One region of the Zhaonella formicivorans genome, then DNA from elsewhere that is predicted to be linked to it. Evidence: a T-box and tRNA genes for the amino acid it is inferred to sense, from the RefSeq annotation. Region 1 holds a T-box; the other holds one or more tRNA genes.

Evidence for each region. A T-box is a leader RNA that pairs with one kind of tRNA and senses whether it is charged. The one in region 1 lies ahead of pheS (phenylalanine--tRNA ligase subunit alpha), so its partner is inferred to be a tRNA-Phe.
Region 2: it encodes a tRNA-Phe, which carries the amino acid that the T-box ahead of pheS (phenylalanine--tRNA ligase subunit alpha) is inferred to sense. The anticodon was not compared.

Annotation. Positions count from the first base shown of each region.
Region 1 covers NZ_CP085524.1:592,406-595,813, reverse strand. Annotated here, with positions in the region: gene pheT (phenylalanine--tRNA ligase subunit beta) at 1-424, opposite strand, end outside; gene pheS (phenylalanine--tRNA ligase subunit alpha) at 444-1,466, opposite strand; T-box leader at 1,514-1,766, opposite strand; gene EYS13_RS02880 (TrmH family RNA methyltransferase) at 1,930-2,766, opposite strand; gene EYS13_RS02875 (potassium channel family protein) at 2,770-3,408, opposite strand, start outside.
Region 2 covers NZ_CP085524.1:2,475,759-2,479,166, reverse strand. Annotated here, with positions in the region: gene EYS13_RS12115 (response regulator) at 1-695, shown strand, start outside; tRNA gene EYS13_RS12110 (tRNA-Lys) at 776-851, shown strand; tRNA gene EYS13_RS12105 (tRNA-Glu) at 859-934, shown strand; tRNA gene EYS13_RS12100 (tRNA-Phe) at 1,097-1,172, shown strand; tRNA gene EYS13_RS12095 (tRNA-Gly) at 1,293-1,367, shown strand; gene EYS13_RS12090 (response regulator transcription factor) at 1,812-2,498, shown strand; gene scfA (six-cysteine ranthipeptide SCIFF) at 2,807-2,956, shown strand; gene scfB (thioether cross-link-forming SCIFF peptide maturase) at 3,070-3,408, shown strand, end outside.

The sequences.
Region 1 (3,408 bases):
TAATGCCATGTTTTTCATCCTCAGGGAGTCCTGACGGATCAAGCTGCAATTCCTGGGCTGAACAAAGCATGCCAAAAGATTCAACGCCCCGGAATACTGCTTTTTCAATTTGAACACCATTGGGCAAAGTTGCCCCCACTAGTGCTACCGGCACTTTCATACCGGCTTTTACGTTTTTGGCACCTGTAACGATAGCCAGAGGCCCACCGGAAGCGCTTATTTTAACAGAGCATATCACCAGCCTATCAGCCTGGGGATGAGGCCTAACATCTATGATTTCCCCTGCCACAACATTGGTAATGCCTTCTCCCAATTGCTTTACACCGTCCACAGGTATACCGGCCATTGTTAATTTGTGGGCCAGTTCTTTGGAAGACAACTCCACTGCCACATAATCTTTAAGCCATTTCATAGATACTTGCATACCGTTTACCTCCCATTATTTAAAACTGCTCGATAAACCGGAGGTCGTTATCAAACAGCAGTCTCAAGTCATCAATCCCATATTTCAGCATAGCTATTCTTTCAACCCCCATACCGAAAGCAAAGCCGCTAACTTGCTCCGGGTCATAACCCGACATTTCCAATACTTTAGGGTGAACCATTCCGCTCCCTAAAATCTCAAGCCATCCTGTATTCTTACATACCTTGCACCCTTGGCCACCGCAATTAAAACATGATATATCCACTTCCGCACTGGGCTCGGTAAAAGGGAAATAACTAGGTCTCAGCCGGATCTGTCTGTCCTCGCCAAACATCTGCCTGGCAAAGGCAAGCAGTGTACCTTTTAAATCGGCAAATGTTACCCTTTTGTCGACCAGCAGACCTTCGACCTGATGAAACATGGGGGAATGAGTAGCATCATCATCCCGCCGGTACACTTTTCCGGGTGCAATAATTTTCACTGGCAGTTCCGGAGTCATCCCCTGCATTACACGTACCTGGACCGGCGAGGTATGGGTTCTTAAAAGCATTTCTTCAGTAATGTAAAAGGAATCCTGCATATCCCTGGCCGGGTGATCTTTTGGCAAATTTAAGGCTTCAAAATTATAGTAATCCAGCTCAACTTCAGGGCCCTCAGCCACTGTAAAGCCCATGCCCGTAAAAATTGATTTGATTTCATCCAAAACCAGAGTCAATGGATGCTTATGTCCCAGCGGAAAAAATCGCCCAGGCAGGGTTACATCTATAGTCTCAGCGGCTAATTTTTGCCTTAGGGCTTCTCTTCCGAGACTCTCACTTTTGGCTGTCATCAGCTTTTCCAATTCATCTTTGATCTGGTTCGCCAACTGCCCTATTAATGGCCGTTCTTCGGGAGATAATGCTCCCATCCCGCGCAGCACCTGTGTTAAGATGCCTTTTTTCCCCAAATATTTAATGCGCAAATCATTTAAAACTTCCAGGCTTTGAGCATGCTCCAATTCTTCCCGGCCGTTTTTTCTGATTTCTTCCAGTTTTGACCGCATCAATATCCTCCTTCGAAACTTAGATATAAAATAAAAAAGCCCTCATCCTAAGGGACGAAAGCTATCTTCCGCGGTACCACCCAAATTAATCACTAAGATTCTCTCTGCGGTTAATCAACCATTTCCGTTAACGGTGGAAAACCGTCTTACCTACTTTCCCGGGAGCATCCTAGGCTTCCGGCTTTCAGTTTGCTGTTCCCGGGCGAACTTCATAGGTCAAACCTTAATGGTACTCTCAGTCCATGGTACCATCTCCCTGGCAAGGTTTAAGTCTACTACTCTCCCGTTCATCACATTTTGCGTTAACCTTCTTTTTACTGTACCAACAGCCTGCGGTACATAATATAAGCTGCAATGGAACCGGTTTTTTCAAAAATCCTCCAAAAAATTTCGGCGGGTATCAACAAAAGCACCACAACCTTTCCTGCTGTTTTTTGGGGGAACTTTACTCAAGCAGATTATATCATACTTGATCTTTATTTGGCAAGGAAGGGTAAATTGGCATGCTTTGTTGGCGCACCGCTTCGTAAATCAAAATGCCTGCAGCCACACTGGCATTTAATGATTCCACCGGACCAAGCAGCGGAATTTTTACTACTAGGTCAGCATTTTGTAAAAACTCGGCGGACGGTCCTTTGTTTTCGTTGCCGATGATGAGCACCACCGGTCCCTGCAAATCGGCGTCGAAGTAGCTGGTCTGACCGCTCAGATCAGCCACAACCAGCTTGTAATGTTTCTCTTTAAGGGCATCAATTAAATAAAAGTTATCTTGAATTGCTGCCGTAGGCAAATAAAAAATGCCACCCATGGTTGCCCTTATTACCTTGGGGTTGTACAAATCAACGCAACCTCTGGTTGAAAACAGTCCTCCGGCACCGGCTGCCGCAGCCGTACGGATAATAGTCCCTAAATTGCCAGGATCCTGAATGCCGTCGGCTACGACCAGCAATTGATGCGAGGATAAGAGTAGTTGCTCCGGCGTAAAATTTTTTTTGTGAGCAACCAGCAAGACCCCTTGCGGGCTCTCCGTAAGCGCCAATTCGGCAAAAATTTGGGCCGGTACCTCGCATATTGGTGTCTTTTCACTGAAAGAAGCAACAACCTCCTCAACTTGAGCGCTCGCTTTAAAATCCGTGGAAACCAACACCACCTCTAATTGAAAGTCGGCCTTTGCTGCTTCTTCCAGGCTCCTGAAACCTTCCAACAGAAATAAACCCTTTTCCTCCCGGCCCTTTCGATGTCTTAAAAGTTTAACCAGTTTTACGTACTGGTTTTGTCTTGAAGTAATTCTTTTAACCACCAACTACTTTTCCTCCAGATGCTTCAGTCCCTTACGTGTCCCAATGACCACCGCAACATCACCCGGTTCAAAAACTGAATCAGCCCCAGGGCCCGGTATTAGACACCCTCCCGGCTTTTTAATGGCAATAACTGATATACCGTATTTTGCCCTCAAATTCAGATTTCCTAAGGACTTACCATGCATCCTCTCCGGAACTACAATCTCCTCAATGCTATAATCAGGCGTCAACTCCATGTAATCCAAAACATTGGAAGTTGTTAAAGCATGAGCCAGGCGATTTCCCATATCCCGCTCCGGATATACTACTTTGTCTACACCGATCTTCTCCAGTACTTTACCGTGGAGTTCATTGACCGCCTTGGCAATAACAGTCTTAACCCCTAAATCTTTTAATATAATAGTTGCTAAAATGCTTGCTTGTATATCCTGCCCGATTGCTACAATCACTACATCAAAATTGCGTATTCCCAAAGCTTTTAGCGCCTCTTCATCAGTAGCATCGGCCTGGGCTGCATGTGAAACAATCTCTGAGATTTGCTGTACTCTCTCTTCCGAGGAATCGATTGCCAGCACACTATGACCAAGGTTGACAAGGGTTTTGGCCAGGCTGGTGCCAAACCTTCCTAATCCTATTATGGC
Region 2 (3,408 bases), 1.4 Mb from region 1:
TGACACAAGCCTATCTCGATACCTTGTACCGTTTATCTGTTGCTGCGGAATACAGGGATGAGGATACGGCTGGGCATATTAAAAGGATCAGCCATTACTCTGCGGTTATAGCCGCAAAATTGGGAGTATCTCCTGAGCTCACGGAAATGATCTTTCGGGCCAGCCCGTTACATGATGTGGGTAAAATCGGCATACCTGACCACGTGCTGTTAAAGGCAGGCAAATTAAGCGCAGCTGAATGGGAAATAATGCGCAGGCATACAGTGATCGGGGCTAAAATATTAGGGGGTTCCAATAACCGGCTGCTCCAGGTGGCTGAGCAGATTGCTATTTCCCACCACGAAAAATTTGATGGCAGCGGATACCCTTTTGGACTGGCGGGGCAAAAGATACCATTGGTTGGCAGAATTGTTGCCCTGGCAGATGTATTTGACGCCCTTACCAATAAAAGAGTATATAAGCCGCTTTACAGCAATGAAGAGGCTTTGCGTATAATTCGCCAGTCTTCCGGAAGCCATTTCGATCCTGAAGTGGTGGAGGTTTTCTTTAAAGCCACCGATGAGATATTTGAAATACAGGCGAATTTTAGGGATGATAAAACCGGACTTCTATCTCACCCCGATCCGGTAAATAAGGTAAGTGGTATGCTGCAAGCGGGAGCGTGGTATCTGGGGAGTTATTCTAAGGAAAAGTGAACGTTTTTGGCCAAAAATTTTAAAAAAGGTGGTTGACATAAGTTTGGAACTATAGTATCATATGAACCTGTGAGACCCATGAGCCATTAGCTCAGTCGGTAGAGCACCTGACTTTTAATCAGGGTGTCCCGCGTTCGAGTCGCGGATGGCTCACCATTTTTATGGCCCGTTGGTCAAGTGGTCTAAGACACCGCCCTTTCACGGCGGTAACAGGGGTTCGAATCCCCTACGGGTCACCACATGCTGCTGTCAGCCAATAGCTTTTAAAAAGCCTGCTTATCAGGCTTTAATTTTTCTAAGTGATGTTTCGTATGCATCCAAAAGAATGTCAAACATGCTTTTAAAGAGTACTAAGCTCAACAAAGCTGAAGGCTGATAGCTGACAGCCGATGGCTAATCCTGCCTCGGTAGCTCAGTTGGTAGAGCAGAGGACTGAAAATCCTCGTGTCGGCGGTTCGATTCCGCCCTGAGGCACCATCTTTTCAACTAAATCCACCGGCGTTAGGTTCTAATCTACCATTTGACTAATTTTCATTGCGGATTTATAATAATATTGCGTGTAAGCAGAAAATCCCTAGCACTAAACAGAACATAGATGCGGAAGTAGCTCAACGGTAGAGCATCGGCTTCCCAAGCCGGGGGTTGCGGGTTCGAATCCCGTTTTCCGCTCCAGAAAAAACGTCCATTGTGGACTTTTTAGACCGTCGACAAACTATTAACAGCCAGCATGTATTATGGAGCGGTACTGGTTTCCACAGCCGTCGGCAGCGGAGCTGAAGGTCAACGGCGTAGGAGCTTATTAATTGGGGACATTCCTCAGCTAAAGAGAACAACATGCATAAGAGGTGTGTCCCCTGACCGCTGCTCGAAATAATACATGCTGGCCCTGTCTACAAGCTGAAACGTCCATTGTGGACGTTTTTTTAACTCTCGGCGTCAACCAGCGCTCCTGTAGTCAAGCCCCGGAGCGTCGACGGATTTTTAAATAATATCAAAGAATTTTGCAGGGAAATATTCCTAAATGTAGTACTCTTATAATAGAATAATTAGAGAAGTTATTTTTACTAATGCGGCAAGCCGTTATTTTATTTTAGCCTGGCCTTAGGGGGAATAATCATGTCATACAAGGTTTTAGTCGTGGAAGATGACCGGCCTACCCGGCTTTTATTTGAAGCCTGTTTAGGTTCAAACGGTTACGAAGTCAGGACGGCTGGAGACGGGCAGAGTGCTTTAACCTTGTTGGCACGGGAAAATTTTGATGTGATTTTACTGGATGTTGTGCTGGAGGATACTGACGGCTTTACGCTCTGTGAAACCATCAGGCAATCATCCCAAGTGCCTATAATTATTGTTACTGCTAAAAACGAGTCGGAAAACATTGTCAAGGGTCTTGGGCTTGGGGCTGATGATTATATAATTAAGCCATTTAACACCCAAGAGCTGTTGGCCAGGATTGCTGCGGTACTTAGACGTTCTATCTTTAGAGAAGAGATGTCCAGTAAACCGGTTTTGCAAGTCGGGGATGTGGTAATGGATTTTTCCGGGCACAGGGTTATAGTTAAAGAACAGGAAGTACGCTTGACTCCCACGGAGTTTAAATTATTGGCCCGGTTGATGGCGAATGCAGGCACTGTATTGTCCCACAGCGAGCTTTTAACCGCAGTCTGGGGTGCCGAGTATGCTAACGACACCCACTACCTGCGGGTTTGCATAGGGAGGATTAGGCAGAAGTTAAACCTTGCCGAAGACGAACCAGGTTATATCAGGACGGTGCCCACTGTAGGCTATATGGTAGTGGTATAACTGAAATGTAGTATTACTTTAGGGTCATTCATTAGTCCCTAGTCCCAAGAATCGGCTAACAGCCGAGTCCTGAGTCATTAGTCGTTAGTCCCTAGTTGCATGTATGGCTTTTACAGAAAAAGCCAAGGGCTAACTGCTGAGAGTTGAGAGCTGATGGCTGACGGCTGAAAGCTAATGACTAACGGCGGCGCAGCTAGCTGGCGAATGAGGACTGGGGACCGGCCGAAAGGACGCTACTGGCGACTAATGACTGGAAGCGAATGCTGTGATATAATAATTTTGTTATTTTTGCAAAAGGAGGAAATCTCATGACACAGAAGCGGGTACATATTAAAACTATTGCCTCTCCTGCATTACAGCAGACAAAGCTGACAGGTGGCTGCGGTGCCTGCCAGGTATCCTGCCAGTCAGCATGCAAAACATCCTGCACAGTTGGCAATCAGGTCTGCGTTAAGTAAATTGTGTGGAGCCCTATCCCTATGATAGGGCTATATTTTTGCACTTTCAGGAAGTGAGTTGATCGGACTTTTGTTATTCACCAGGGATTAATTTTATTTAGGGAGGTAAACAGATGGACTATTTCAACGTTACAGACATCCACCGCTTCCAATGCGGTGATCTATATATCGTATTGGATGTAAATAGCGGCTCCGTGCATGTGGTAGACCAACTGACTTGGGATGTGCTGGAGGCTCTGGAGCAAACTTGTGGCCAATGGCTGCCGGTTCAGCGCCGCTTGGAAGCTGTATATGGCGCCGAGGCTCTGGAAGAAGTAAAAGCTGAGCTTGACGCTTTGGCAGACTCTCAGGTATTGTTCACAGCCGATGACGGTGAGCACTGCCTGCCGGATGCACCGGTAGTCAAATCCCTTTGTTTGCATGTGGCCCATGACTGCAATTTGCGTTGCAAG